DNA from 3 places in the Rothia sp. P7208 genome. Region 2 is predicted to be linked to each of the others. Evidence: predicted binding sites of a transcription regulator. Region 2 holds the regulator's gene; each other region holds the start of a gene.
The links. Region 2 encodes HrcA, which represses chaperone genes, less so after heat shock. Its sites were predicted from a motif close to TTNGCACTCGNNNNNNNCGAGTGCNAA; they were not measured.

Region 1: a site for HrcA is predicted at 2,618-2,644, ahead of groL (chaperonin GroEL). Genes of this name have one in related genera too.
Region 3: a site for HrcA is predicted at 3,132-3,158, ahead of groES (co-chaperone GroES). Genes of this name have one in related genera too.

What each region holds. Positions count from the first base shown of each region.
Region 1 covers NZ_JBLXXW010000001.1:407,052-412,190, forward strand. The annotation lists gene ACN084_RS01890 (oxidoreductase) at 1-644, opposite strand, end outside; gene groL (chaperonin GroEL) at 836-2,458, opposite strand; gene ACN084_RS01900 (LytR C-terminal domain-containing protein) at 2,724-3,272, opposite strand; gene ACN084_RS01905 (DUF3263 domain-containing protein) at 3,390-3,656, opposite strand; gene ACN084_RS01910 (uracil-DNA glycosylase) at 3,779-4,477, shown strand; gene ACN084_RS01915 (threonine/serine ThrE exporter family protein) at 4,487-5,139, opposite strand, start outside.
Region 2 covers NZ_JBLXXW010000010.1:27,190-32,328, forward strand. The annotation lists gene ACN084_RS08090 (16S rRNA (uracil(1498)-N(3))-methyltransferase) at 1-205, opposite strand, end outside; gene dnaJ (molecular chaperone DnaJ) at 225-1,349, opposite strand; gene hrcA (heat-inducible transcriptional repressor HrcA) at 1,417-2,427, opposite strand; gene ACN084_RS08105 (DUF3097 family protein) at 2,553-3,416, shown strand; gene ACN084_RS08110 (DUF4870 domain-containing protein) at 3,619-3,990, shown strand; gene hemW (radical SAM family heme chaperone HemW) at 4,083-5,139, opposite strand, start outside.
Region 3 covers NZ_JBLXXW010000001.1:168,109-173,247, forward strand. The annotation lists gene ACN084_RS00760 (acyltransferase family protein) at 1-888, opposite strand, end outside; gene groL (chaperonin GroEL) at 1,109-2,701, opposite strand; gene groES (co-chaperone GroES) at 2,738-3,031, opposite strand; gene ACN084_RS00775 (THUMP-like domain-containing protein) at 3,266-4,558, shown strand; gene ACN084_RS00780 (glutamate--cysteine ligase) at 4,626-5,139, shown strand, end outside.

The sequences.
Region 1 (5,139 bases), on a different contig from region 2:
GCATAAAGCTGACGCATCCGCTCTGCAGTCGCCCGAGCAGAATTCTCATAGGCTCCACCCTCAGCAACCCTCTCCAAATTCTCTATTGCCACATCACTCCACTGACTAGCAATAGCACCAGGCTCAATGAGCACCACCTCAATACCCAAGGGTCCAAGCTCCATACGCAAGCTATCACTGAGCCCTTCTAAAGCATATTTTGTAGCGTGATACCAACCACCAAATGAAGTGGTTAAACGTCCAGCAATAGAAGACACATTAATAATTCTTCCGCGCTTTGCTTCACGCATCGCAGGAAGAACAGCACGAGTAAAGGCAGCTAACCCAAAAACATTAACATCAAATTGGTGTCGAGCCTCGGCTAAGGAGACATCTTCAATCGCACCGTACATCCCATAGCCGGCATTATTGATGAGCACGTCAATACGGCCCGCTTCAGCTAGGACGAAATCCACCACTTTATTGATAGTTTCTTCATCCGTCACATCAGCATATAGTGGCGTCACACCGTATTGTTTCAGCGGCTCCATCAGCTGAACCCGCCGAGCCACAGCGTACACGCGATGCCCTTGCTGAGCTAAGCTCACTGCCGCGTCATATCCGATTCCGCTAGAAGCACCTGTAATAATGATGACTGCACTCATTGTTCTTCCTTCATCAATCCATCGTACGTTCAGAGTACTCTTTAATTCCCGCTTTTTCCTTCTCTAAGAGGAAGAAACCAGCCACAAGGTCTGAGGGTTTTCCCTTTCCCATGCTAAAAGACGGTGCCCCGATACCAGTAAAGTATCGGAGCACCGCCCTACAAAGAATTTTCAACATATCGTTGAAAAAATTACATCATGCCGCCCATACCAGGATCCATAGCAGGTGCAGCACCAGCAGGTTCAGGCTTGTTAGCAACAACAGCCTCAGTGGTCAAGAAGAGACCAGCGATAGAAGCAGCGTTCTGCAACGCAGAACGAGTCACCTTAACAGGGTCGTTGATGCCAGCAGCCATCAGGTCTTCGTACTCACCGGTTGCAGCGTTCAAACCGGTACCAGCAGGCAAACCGCGAACCTTATCAACAACAACACCGGGTTCTAGACCAGCGTTGGTCGCAATCTGCTTCAACGGTGCGTCGATAGCAACCTTGACGATATTTGCGCCAGTTGCCTCATCACCGGTGAGTTCAAGCTTCTCGAAGGCTTTAGTGCCAGCCTGAATCAAAGCAACGCCACCACCGGCGACAATGCCTTCTTCAACAGCTGCCTTTGCGTTACGAACAGCATCTTCAATGCGGTGCTTACGTTCTTTGAGTTCAACCTCAGTTGCAGCGCCAGCCTTGAGAACAGCAACGCCACCGGCAAGTTTAGCCAAGCGCTCCTGAAGCTTCTCGCGGTCATAATCAGAATCGGAGTTAGCAATCTCGCCACGAATCTGAGCTACGCGACCTTCAATAGCAGCTGCGTCGCCAGCACCTTCAATGATGGTGGTCTCGTCCTTAGTAACAACAACCTTACGTGCAGAGCCAAGAAGGTCAATAGTTGCTTGGTCCAAAGACAAACCGACTTCTTCGGTAATAACCTGTCCACCAGTCAAGATAGCGATATCTGCCATCTGAGCTTTACGACGGTCGCCAAAGCCAGGAGCTTTGACAGCAACAGACTTGATAGAACCACGCATCTTGTTCAAAACCAGTAGTGCAAGAGCTTCGCCCTCAACATCTTCTGCGATGATAAGAAGTGGCTTACCAGCCTGCATAACCTTCTCAAGAACAGGGACAAGATCTTTCACATTAGAGATCTTGGAGTTCACAATGAGAATATAAGGATCCTCAAGGACTGCTTCTTGACGGTCTGGGTCAGTGACGAAGTATCCGGAGAGGAATCCTTTATCAAAGCGCATACCTTCGGTGAGCTCAAGCTCTAGACCAAAAGTATTGGACTCTTCAACAGTGATGACGCCTTCTTTGCCGACCTTTTCCATGGCTTCTGCAATGAGCTTACCAATTTCGGTGTCGCCAGCAGAGATAGATGCGGTTGCAGCGATTTCTTCTTCAGTCTCAACTTCTTTAGCAGAAGAAAGAAGTTCAGCGGTAACTGCTTCAACAGCTTTCTCAATACCGCGCTTGAGGCTGAGAGGATCTGCACCAGCAGCAACGTTGCGGAGGCCTTCACGAACAAGTGCCTGAGCAAGAACAGTTGCAGTAGTGGTACCGTCACCAGCAACGTCATCGGTCTTTTTAGCAACTTCTTTGACCAGCTCTGCGCCGATCTTTTCGTATGGATCTTCGAGTTCGATTTCTTTAGCGATAGAAACGCCATCATTGGTAATCGTGGGAGCGCCCCAAGACTTTTCCAAAACAACGTTACGACCACGAGGTCCGAGAGTAACCTTCACAGCATCTGCTAGGGTATTCAGACCCTTTTCAAGGCCACGACGTGCCTCTTCTTCAAAAGCAATGAGCTTTGCCATTATGCTTAATCCCTCCTGGACTAAGAAAGTATTTTTCTCTCAGTTGTGCCCGCGACGGACGATGTTCTATAAGCCATGCTCTTCACAACTTATAAAGACATCTCACAAGATGAAAGTAGATATTCTCAAAGCTACCTACCGCGAATCTAGCACTAGGATTTAGCAGTCGGAGACTTTGAGTGCTAACAACAATTTTGACACCTCAAAGCACAGAGCGCAAACCTCTTGAAAGAACAAACACACTTAATCGCCCATAGCGCACAGATTACGGGGCAACGGCAGGAAGATAATCAGAGGCAAGAACAACATACAACGGGGAAGAACCAGAAGAACGCTCTTGAATATAACCAATACCTAACGCATCAGCCAAAGTATTAGCCTGTTGCTCATAACCGGCAGAATAAAACACTGTCGAAACATATACAGGCGTACCCTTCCAATTCTCTGTCACGGGCACAGGGTATCCTAAAGCCTCCACACGCTGAGTCAGTTCTGCAGCAGCACCCGTATAGGCCGAAGAGTTATAAACCTCAACCTTAATATCAGCAGGGTCAGTAGGAGCATAAGTTGGAGTCACAGCGCTTTCTGAAGCAGTAGCGCTCGCAGAGCCTGTTTCAGAAGCCACCGGAGAAAGAGTGCGTGGCTGAACCACAAACATTACTGCACCCACCAGAAGCGCAAGCGCACCAGCAACAACAATCAGAAGAGTCTGCCTCGTAGCATGAGCATTACCTAGAGGCTCACCACGATAAGCACCACGACGTTTTGAATTTTCAGGTACGTCGTCGAATTCATCATGAGGATACGAGTTCACATTAATCTCCGATAGCTACAAGCAATAGTTCTTCCATCTAGAGTACACAGGCTACAACCTAAAAACCCTTTTATTTTCCGTGGACTATCATCATAAAGAGCTCAAGACACCGAAAATTCAGGGCTTAGAATTGTCGCGTTGTTCCCTTAACCGACGGATCAACGCTGGTTCCTGAGCAATGACACGTGGAGAATCTATCAGTTCGTTAAGAATCTGATAATACGCTGTTGGATTTAATCCTAAACGTTCTCGAATCACTCGTTCTTTCGTCCCAGGATAACGCCAACGCTGCTTCTCTAAAGCAATCATCTTTTCTTCTTGTTCTGTTAGCCCTGTATCAGGAGTATGCTGAGAAGCGTACAACTCAGAAGTATCTTCGCACATATCACTCCCCCATCTTTCCTAACCCGGTATGATAAAAAATCCCATTGTATCTTATGTGTTCTGCCAAATAGCACACATATCATGACGCATAGCAACCATTCAAACGGTGAGAACGGAATCTCATGCCCGCTTTACCCCTTAAAGAAATTATGTCTCCAGACTGGGCTGAAGCCCTAGCCCCAGTAGAACACAATATCCGTGCCATGGGCGACTTTTTACGTCAAGAACACCAAGCTGGACGACGCACACTACCGCCGTCACAACAAATCTTCCGAGCCTTCCAAGAACCGCTAGCACAAGTTAAAGTCCTCATCATCGGACAAGACCCGTACCCCACCATAGGGCACGCCATGGGACTTTCTTTCTCTGTACACCCGCAAGTGCGCCCTATCCCACGTTCACTTCAAAATATTTACCGCGAACTATCCTCCGATATGAACATTACCCCGCCAGAACATGGTGACCTCAGCGCGTGGACGCAGCAAGGAGTACTTCTTCTCAACCGTGTACTTTCTGTTGGTGCAGGAGAAGCCGGATCTCATAGAAATAGAGGGTGGGAAAATATCACCAGCTGCGCAATTGAAGCTCTCGTCCAACGAAAACAGCCGCTTGTCGCCATACTGTGGGGACGAGATGCACGAAATACGAAAACTCTTATCTCACCCTACCCCTGTATCGAATCAGCACACCCATCACCTTTATCGGCATCACGCGGATTCTTTGGATCACGACCCTTCTCAAAAGCAAACGAATTGCTAGTTCAACAAGGAGCAGAGCCTATTGATTGGCGACTTCCGTCGTCAACACCTATAGCGCCCTAAAACGTTAGGCTAACGGTCAAAGACGGTTGTGGAAAGATCTTCTCGTTCACGCCCGAAACGTTGAATCAGCCACTGCATGAGGTAATGCCCCAACGCAACACCTGAAGCCATCGCAACAATAATTGCGGCAGCGGTGATAACGCCGGGCATTGAGTTGAGGGTGTCGGTCTCTACCGTAAAAGAGTACATACCTCGGAATAATGACAAACCAGGTAGGAGGAATGTTAGAGACGGAATCGCAAATATGGCTTGTGGGGCGTGCAGACGGTATGCCAAATATGTGCTGACCATACCAATAACGAAAGCTGCTACCGCCGTATTACCGCGCCCTGCACCTTCTCCCAAGAAAAAGGTGTACACGTGGTAAGTGCTCAGCCCGCTTAAAGTTACTAGCGCAATCCACCACAATGTTTTCAACCGTGCATGAGTTGTAATAGCAATAGCAAGGGTAGCGACTGTCATCCAGAAGATGTTATCGACGATAGTTGGTTTCGCAAAAACCGACTGCGATACGTCAATAGTGGTTGCCGTTGTAATCGATAAGACGGTTACACCGCTAGCGAGTCCCACAACAAGCCCCAAAAAAGACATACCTGTAGACACAAAACGACCCGCAGCAGTTACCGGAAAACCGTTAATCGCGTCTTGCACCGCCGACACTA
Region 2 (5,139 bases):
GAACTTCTAACCCATCCTCAAGATATGAGAATACTTCTGCTTCGGCTCGTGTACCTTTACCGTCAGCAAGGTCTATGGCCTCACCTATCTCTAAACGTTTCACGACTTTAGCATGATGCCCCTCTACCCCCTGCACAGCGATAAGCTGCCCTGAAGTTACTGACTGAAGTTCATCAGAGGAAACATAGAAAATAGGTGAGGTCACAGAATATCCTTTATACTTTTTAACGGTCGAAACGTTCTTTGAAACGTGAGAAGAAACCGTGCTTCTCACGTACTGTTTCACTAATTTTGAGGTCTTCTTGACGGCTCTGAGCAAATTGTTGAAGCATTTCGCGTTGCTCTTCAGTCAAATTCGTCGGTGTTTTGACCTGGACATGAACTTTGAGCGAACCTCGATCTGCTCGATCAAAATGAGTCACTCCTAATCCTTTAAGCGTGACAACATCTCCAGATTGAGTACCAGCTTTAATGCTTACGGTTTGTGGACCATCAAAAGTTTCTAAAGTGACTTCTGTACCTAGGGCAGCTGCCGACATACTAATAGCGATGGTGGCATGTAAATCATCATCTTCACGTGTGAAAGTATCGTGTTGATTGACGCGAAGATCCACATAGAGGTCTCCTGCTGGTCCGCCTGCTGTACCGGCCTCACCATAACCGGCTAGACGCATACGCGCGCCGGAAGAAACACCAGCCGGAATTTTAATGGTGATGGGCTTCCGTTCTCGGACTCGTCCTTCGCCGTAACATTCTGGGCAGGGGCTTTGAATAACAGTGCCGAAAGTATTACAAGATGGGCACGCGACAGGCTGTACTACAGTTCCAAGGATAGATTGAACTTGTCGTTGCATATATCCTTGTCCACGGCAGGTGTCACAGGTGACAGGGGCTGTTCCTTCAGCGCAACCGTCACCATCACATTTTTCGCAGGTTACTGCGGTATCAACGGTAATAGGTTTTTCTGCACCAAATACGGCATCTTCAAGGCTGATACGAACCGTAATGCGAGCGTCTTGACCCTGACGTGTTCGGCTTGTAGGGCCCTGTTGCGGTTGGTTAAAGAAGGTCTCAAAAATATCCGAGAATCCGCCAAAACCTCCGAAGTTTGCGCCTCCGAATCCGCCTTGTGCCTGTCCGTTTTCGTTGCCGGTCTGGTCGTAAATACGTCGTTTATCAGGGTCAGAGAGAACATCGTGGGCATGTGATACGCGTTTGAACTCTTCAGCTGCTTCTGCCGAGGGGTTAATATCGGGGTGAAGCTGACGAGCTTTCTTACGGTATGCCTTTTTGATTTCTTCGGGGCTTGCATCAGGGGAAACACCTAATGTTTCATAGTGACTGCTCACTCACATCATCCTTATCGTGTGTTGCTATGTGTTGAAAGTATTTTGTAGAAATTCTAGTCGTTGAGAACTAACTACCCAAAATTTTTGAAAGATATTTTGCTACGGCTCGCACTGCGGCTGTACTTCCTGCATAATCCATTCTGGTTGGGCCAACAACCCCAAGCTTAGCGGTACAACTAGGCGAACTATATACAGAAGTAACGATAGACGTTTCGCTCAGAGGGGCCGCACTATTTTCTGTGCCAATACGGACAGCGTATCCTCGTGGGTCTTGAGCCATCTCAGCTAGTAAATGCAGCATCGTTACTTGTTCTTCTAGAGCTTCTAAGATGGGTGCGATGCTGGTGCTGAAATCTTCTGTTGATTGCGCCAGATACGAAGTTCCAGCAATAAGAAGTTTCGAGGTATCTTTGGGTGAAAGCAGCTGGCCTAACGCATCAAGAACCCCGTTCTCTAGGCTATGAGGAACATCACGAGAGGAAGGTAATGAAGCTAAGAGGGAACGTGCAACCTGATATTTCTGTTGCTGACATTTTTCGATGAGTCGAATTCGAAGCAGCTCAAGCTCTTCTTCCCTATACCGTTCAACTTGCGCTAGTCGTTGGGTGAGCTGCCCAGAGTTGCTAATCAACATTACCGTTACATGATGTTCTCCAACAGGTATTAGCTCAATATGTCGAACAACATTCTCTGGTGCAGAGGGGTACTGAAGAATCGCAACCTGCTGAGTTAGCTGCGACAGTATTTTAACTGTCTGTGCAAGTATTTCATCAACACTGTCATAAGAGTCTAAAAGACGGTGAATCGCACGTTTCTGCGCAGTCGAAAGAGGACGAGGATTAGAAAGCTCATCCACGAAGAAACGATACCCTTTTTCTGTGGGGATACGTCCCGCGCTCGAATGCGGTGCTGAGATGAGTCCCTGCTCTTCAAGGATAGACATATCGTTACGAACCGTAGCGCTAGAAACGCCTAAATGATGGCGTTCGATGAGCGCTTTAGACCCCACCGGTTCGCGGAAACTGATATAGTCCTCAACGATTGCTTGGAGGATCTTATGCTGACGAGATTGCGTCACGGAACCTACCTTGAACTAGAGAGAAATTAGCACTACTGCACTTTAAGTGCCAATGTAACTGTAGTACTGAAACCTATTAAAACCCTAGCGCGTACGCTCAGGGCTAATGGAATAAAATACTTACTATGGAAAATTACTATGCGTGGGGTGCTCAAGAACTCAACCAACTACACCAAAGAAGCCAACCAGAGATACAAGAAGTTCATCTGGTTCAAGGAATGCTCCTTGAAGACGTTCATAGTGGTTGGGTTGGGATTGCTAAAACGTATGAGCGTATCGGCGCTGAAGGTATGGTGGGATTAGAAGACGCTCGAGGGAAAATTAAAACTTTTCCCTTAGGATTTGGCTTTCTTCTTGAAGGAACTCCTGTCAAAGTGCTACCGCCACGGGCACATGCCACTCGTTCTGTTCCTAAAATTAGTCGCTCTGGATCTATTGCCGTAGAGAATGTGCCGGCACAAGTTGCCCGCGCCTCACGTATCTGGGTCGAAGGTATCCACGATGCAGAACTGGTTGAAAAAGTATGGGGGCATGACCTACGAGTTGAAGGTATTGTGGTAGAACCTCTACACGGTATTGACGACTTGCCTGATGTTGTTCGTGAGTTTTGCCCTGCACCACACCGACGATTAGGTGTTCTTGTTGACCATCTAGTAGAAGGTTCTAAAGAAAGCCGCATTGTGGCTCAGGCGTTACAGATACCTGGTGCTAGGAACAACGTGCAGATTGTTGGACATCCTTTTGTCGATATTTGGCAGGCTGTACGCCCTCAACGACTAGGAATAAAAAAATGGCCAGTTATTCCTCGTGAAGAAGAATGGAAAAAAGGTGTACTCAAAAGGCTAGGATTGCCCTGCACGAGTCAAGAAGATGTTGCTCAGGCATGGAAAAAGATTCTAGGACGAGTGAACTCTTATCAAGATTTAGAACCTACTCTGTTAGCTCCGGTTGAACAATTAATCGATTTTCTGATGGAATCACCTGAGTAAAGGTTTAGCTGTGCCAAAGGTCTCGACTAAAGTGAAGAAAAAGATCACAAAAGTTCTTCTACATTGAACACATCAGACCTAGAATGGATTGTAATCTTTTATCTCGTAATCATTTAGCCTGTCTCGCAACTTTTAGAAGAGTGAGTGTTTTTTGAAAACTGTTGTATCCCCTGACTCTAAGTTTGAGGGTTCATCCACACCTATGAACAAGTTAACGGTCCAACAGGATCGCAACATCGCAACCCTCGCCCACTTTGGAGGCGTCATTGGTTGCATCCCCTCGGGTATTATTCTTTACCTCTACCGAGGACGCGGACCTTTCGCCGAACAAGAAGCTCGTGAAGCATTTAATTTCACCCTCTTGCCCTCTATCGTCATCGTGTTTTCGGTACTTTTTGCTGGAACACCTAAAATTGGTTGGCTATTTGGCCTCATCGCAGCATTGACGTGGACGTATCTTGCGTTCATGTCTTTACGTGCTGGAATTAAAGTCAACCGATCTAACCCCTACCAATACAAATTCAATACTTTTCTCTTTGAACGTATCGTCTCACTGACAGAGAAGAAAAAATAATCCTGTCAAAAATCAACTGTGGGTGGTGTGCATCGCTTATAAGCGATGCACACCACCCACAGTTTTATCAGAACACCTCGAAAGCAAAAAAATTATTCTGGAAGCAGTTCTCTGGTGACTGCATCGCCTAATAAACGCCCCTGAAGAGTCAGCCCCACAACACCGCGTTTAAGCTGCTCATCGTCAATAAGTCCCTGATTTTGCAGCCACTGAAGCTTCCGGTTGAGAATTTCAGTACCATGAACTTTGGATAACGTCTCATAGGGAATACCATCAACAGTACGGAGCTCCAACATCACCTTTTCAAAAAACTGCGTCTTTTGATCAAGAATTTCACGAGCTGCTGCCGGTGAATCTCCGTGCCGAAGACGATGCGCGTAGGTTACGGGATGTTTAACATTCCACCAGCGTGTACCAGCAATATGAGAATGTGCACCAGGGCCAATTCCCCACCAATCTTGGTTACGCCAATACGAATAGTTATGAGTACTCCGATAGCGTGGTGCCTTTGCATAATTAGAGACCTCATACCAGTGGTATCCGGCCTCTGTGAGTAGTTCTTCTGCCAAAAGATACATATCTGCCATCAGGTCTTCATCTGGCATATGATACTTGCCTCGACGAATCTGAGCAGCAAGTTTTGTGCCATCTTCAACAATGAGCGAATACGCAGAAATATGGTCAGGCTCGTAACTAATTGCAGCTTCTACAGAACGTCTCCACTGTTCGAGCGTCTCACCAGGAGAACCATAAATCAAATCAACAGAAGTCTGTAATCCCTCGTGAGAAGCCCACGAAACAACTTTCGGAACATTCTCTGGCGTATGAGTTCGTTCAAGAACCGAAAGAACTTCAGGGACAACTGACTGCATCCCAATAGAAACACGCGTAAACCCGCCTGAAGCAAGCACCGCGAAATCTTTTTCTGATACAGAATCCGGATTAGCCTCAGTCGTAACCTCAGCCTCCGGAGATAAACCAAAAAGTTCGACAGCGTGACGTAATATTTTCACTAAATCTGCTACTGGTAATTTTGTGGGTGTCCCTCCCCCAAAAAATACCGTATTCATCGGACGTTCCGGAACCCCTGAACCTGTTAAGACCCGCTGAGCAAAGTCTAACTCTGCTATAGCATCGTTTGCATACGTA
Region 3 (5,139 bases), on a different contig from region 2:
GTCTACACCCCATGGGGAGTTTGTTTGTCCGGCAAGGATGACGAGGGCGCCACAAGTAACGGGCCAGAGTGCAAGGTATCCGGGGAAGGCTTCTTGTACTGGCAGGATGAGCCCGCAGAGGATGAGTCCGGCAACGCCAACCCATCCCATGGGGATGCGAAGCCATTGTGGAGGTTTCCAGTAGAAGGTCACTATGGCAAGGAGCGTTCCGGTAGCAAATTCCCAGGCTCGGGTGCGGGTATCAAAATATGCGAAGCCTTGGTTTGTTGCAGTTTCATAGATAGAAAATGCGAGAGAGATTCCCCAGACGGTACCGAATACTAGGAGGGCTGTTCCGATGAGGTTGAGGCGGAAGCGGCGGACGAGTAATGCGACGCAGAAGAAGAGGATTGGCCAGAGGATAAAAATCTGTCCTTGCATGGACAGCGACCAGAAGTGTTGTAGAGGTGTTTTGGTGGCTGCGTCTTGGGCGTAATAGTCTACTGAATTATATGCTAAACGCCAGTTGAGAAAGTAAAAAAGTGCAGCTATACCATCGTGGATGATGCCCATGATTCGTGATGGGGACAGGAAGAACCATGCGGCGATTACTGTTCCTGCGATGACGGTGGCAGCAGCCGGCAGTAAGCGTTGAAAAACGTGTAACCAGTATTTGATGAGGGCCAGCGGTCTTCCCTCATTGATTTTACGTAAGGTTGAGAGGGAGAGGAGGAAGGCGGAGATGAAGAGGAAGACGTCGACGCCTCCAGAAACTTTGCCGAACCAGATGTGGTAGGTGACAACGAGGAAGAGAGCTAATGCGCGTAGGCCTTGAATTTCGGGGCGAAAACCTTGGGTTTTAAGCCACCGCCTATTCAACGGGTATTTGGTGTGTGTTTGCGCAACCATGAAAGAGTTCTCTTTCTGTGTGTATATCTGATTGACGAGAGTGCTGACCTTTGAACGTTACCGGAACTGGAGTCGATTGTCTGCCTAAATAGTATTTTTTCGAAGCCTACTGTGAGCAAACACAAGTTCTTTTTGAGGCCAGAAGAGCCTGTTTTAGTCCCTATACGGGAGGCTAAAACAGGCTCTTCTGTACCGTTAGAGGTTCTGAGAAGAAAATATTTTATTTCTCTTCTTCGTCCTCTGTTTCTGGTTTCTCGACGACGAGGGTTTCGGTTGTCAGTACCAATGCGGCAATGGATGAAGCGTTCTCTAGTGCTGAGCGTGTTACTTTGACGGGGTCAATAACACCAGCAGCGATGAGGTCTTCATAGTCGCCGGTACGTGCGTTAAAGCCAGAGCCAACAGGTAGTTGAGCTACTTTGCTGGTGACAACGTATCCATCTTCGCCTGCGTTTTGAGCAATCCAGCGTAGAGGTTGGACGAGTGCTTTCTTGACGATTTCAACACCGGTTTGAGCGTCTTTTGACTCAAGTGTCATACCTTCAAGTGCTGCTAACGCATGCACGAGAGCTGTTCCTCCGCCTGCGACGATGCCTTCTTCAAGGGCTGCACGGGTTGAGGACACTGCGTCTTCAATACGGTGTTTACGTTCTTTTGCTTCGACCTCGGTTGCTGCACCAACTTTGATGACGCCAACGCCACCGGCAAGTTTTGCTAGGCGTTCTTTGAGCTTTTCACGGTCCCATTCGGAGTCGACTCGCTCAATTTCTGAGCGGAGTTGGCTGACTCGTTCAGCGACGTCTGCAGAGGTTCCGGCACCTTCAACGATGGTGGTGTTGTTTTTAGTGACGGTGATACGTCGTGCTGAGCCAAGCTGGTCAAGGGTAACTGAGTCAAGGGAGATACCGAGTTCTCCGGTGATCACAGTGCCGCCGGTAAGAATTGCAAGGTCTTGCATAATTGCTTTGCGGCGGTCTCCGAAGCCAGGAGCTTTGACGGCAACGACGTTGAGGTTTCCTCGAAGCTTATTGACGACGAGGGTGCTAAGAGCTTCTCCGTCTACGTCTTCTGCGATGATGGTCAGTGGCTTTTTTGCCTGAACAATTTTTTCTAGCAGTGGCATAATCTCAGCGACTGTTGAGATTTTGCCTTGGTAGAGCAGGATTAAGCTATCTTCGAGGACTGCTTCTGCACGATCAGAGTCGGTGACGAATGATGGTGAGAGGTAGCCTTTGTCGAATTGCATACCTTCGGTAATTTCCAGTTCAATTTCTGTGGTTGAACCGTCTTCGATGGTGATGACGCCGTCTTGTCCGACTTTGTCGAAAGCTTGGGCGAGAAGTTCACCAATTTCTGGGGACTGTGCTGAGATAGCCGCTACGTGTGCGACTTCTTCGCCTTGGACGTCTCTGGCGTTTTCGAGTAGCCGTTGGGAGACAGCACGGACGGCGGTTTCAATGCCTCGTTTGACTTCTCCTGGTGCGGCACCAGAGGTGACGTTACGCAGACCTTCAGAAACAAGCGCTTGAGCGAGTACGGTTGCAGTAGTTGTACCGTCACCTGCTACATCGTTTGTTTTGGTGGCGACTTCTTTGGCGAGTTGAGCGCCAAGGTTTTCGTATGGGTCTTCTAGTTCAATTTCACGAGCGATAGATACACCGTCATTAGTAATGATAGGTGCGCCCCACTGCTTGTCAAGGACGACGTTGCGCCCGCGAGGGCCCAACGTCACTTTGACAGCGTTTGCGAGTTTATCCACACCAGCTTGCAGGCTCTTACGAGCTGCATCATTGAATTCAAGCTGTTTTGCCATGAATTCTTAGCTCCTTTGTATTGTGTGCGGAAAAGATTATTTGTTGACGATAGCCAATACGTCGCGTGCGGAGAGAATGAGGTAGTCTGCTCCGCCGAAGGATACTTCGGTTCCGCCGTATTTGGAGAAGATGACGATATCGCCTTCTGCTACGTCTACGGGGATGCGGTTGCCTTTTTCGTCGGTGCGTCCGGGACCAACTGCGATAACTTTTGCTTCCTGTGGCTTCTCTTTAGCGGTATCAGGGATAACAAGTCCGGATGCGGTGGTCTGTTCTGCTTCGAGAATCTGGACGACTACGCGGTCTTCGAGTGGTTTGATGGAGGACATTTTTGCTCCTTGATGTTCTTTTAACATTTCTGATGTTTGAGCTAAATGGTGCTTTTGAGAAAGTGTCGTCGTCGCGGTGCCGATACTTTTTCAAGAATAATTAGCACTGTCAGCTCTTAAGTGCTAACACAAACTTTAGAGCCGTACCCTAGAGAAGGTCAAGAAAACCCGCCAGTTTCGCACACAGCGCATCTATAATATGAGTTCTAGCCCAATATAAGGACACTGACGACTATGAGCACCTCTGTACATCCGGCACCAGCAGTTGAAGAAACTCAAGAAGAGTTAGAAGCAATTGCCCAATTCGTCCCTTACCATACGAGTCAAGCTCTCAATTATGCAACACAATTACGGGCACAAGGTTTCAGTGCAGAAAGTGTTCGCAGGATTTTAGCTCAAGCAAAAAATAGAACGAAAGCTTCCGAAAAATTTGGGGATAGAGCTCATCACATGCTTCTCAGTGAAGCTGGATATGAGCAGGCTACGCGCCAAGCTGTCGCGATGGTACATGCACAACGTTTTGTACAAGCGAAAGTTCATTCTGTTGCAGATTTTGGGTGTGGTATTGGTGCTGATGCACTCTGTTTCGCTCAAGCAGGGTTAGCCGTTACTGCCGTAGATATCGACGAGCAAACAGCTAGTTACGCTCAATATAATCTTGCTGATTTTCCAACAGCACAGGTTTTGTGTGCAGATGTGCAACAACTCGAGCTAAAGGCACTTCCTCATATATTTGGTCGCCCTATTGATGCGTTATGGCTTGATCCGGCACGAAGAACAGTGCAACAGGGTAAAACACAATCACGGACTTTTGACGCAGAAGATTTTTCTCCACCTCTATCATTCATCCGAGAATTAGCACAAACAGGAATCGCCATGGGCGTCAAAATGGGGCCAGCTATCCCCCACGATCAAATACCTGAAGAATGTGAAGCACAGTGGATTAGCCATCATGGGTCTGTTGTTGAAGTCGTGCTGTGGTTTAACGCGTTAGCACAACCTCACGTTAAAAGAAGCGCGCTCGTCCTTGATAGTGACCCTTTTGAGCCGTCAGTTGTCACTGAGGTTTCTAGCCCTTACCATGAATCTCACAGCCAGCAACAAGCATCTGAACCGCTGTATGAGGTCAAAGAATATATTTATGAGCCAGACGGTGCTTTAATTCGTGCGCATCTTCTCAGCGAAATTATTCGTACCACCGACGCAGAACTTATTGACGAACATATTGCGTATCTGACAAGTTCACATCCTTTGCAGATACGAGGCGTTAAAGGATACCGTGTAGAACAGATACTCCCGATTAACGACAAACATCTCAAACGCTGGGTACGTGAAAATAGCATCACGACACTCACCGTTAAAAAACGGGGAGTAGATATTTCTCCTGAACAGCTACGTATCAAACTCCTTGGAGCCCAAAAAAATACCAAAAAATCGGGGAAAGGGCACCATGGAACACTCATTTTAACGCGTATTGGAGAAGGTAAAACTTCTCGACGATTAGCGTTGGCTGTCTCACCTTTATGACGTCATAAGTACGTAATCCGTCTTTTCTGACCTACCATGGAAAAACACCATCACAGGTAGGAGAACGATGATTCCCTTCGCGCCGTCCGCACCATCCACATTAGGGGTAGAGTGGGAGCTTGCCCTTGTCGACGCTCAAACACAAGAGCTATGCTCTCGAGCGCAAGAAGTGCTAGCACTAGTACAGCAAAAAAACCCCGAATTATTGGACAGTGCTCAGGGCCCTCACCTCACGGGAGAGTTCCTCGATAATACGCTAGAACTTGTCACCGGAGTTTGCACAACCGTGGCAGAAGCCATAGAACAGTTACGTCAAGGAGCATTGGCTCTTCAACAGATAACTGACGAGTTAGGGATAGAGTTCTTCTCTGCCGGAACACACCCATTCTCACGTAGTCTTGACCAGCCAGTAGCTTCCAAAGAACGCTATCTCAAGATGCTAGACCGTACCCAATATTGGGGGCGACAGATGGTTATTTATGGTGTTCATGTACATGTTGGCGTCAATTCTCGAGACAAAGCATTACCTATTATCGATGGGCTCACCACCTATTACCCTCATCTACTTGCCTTATCAGCTT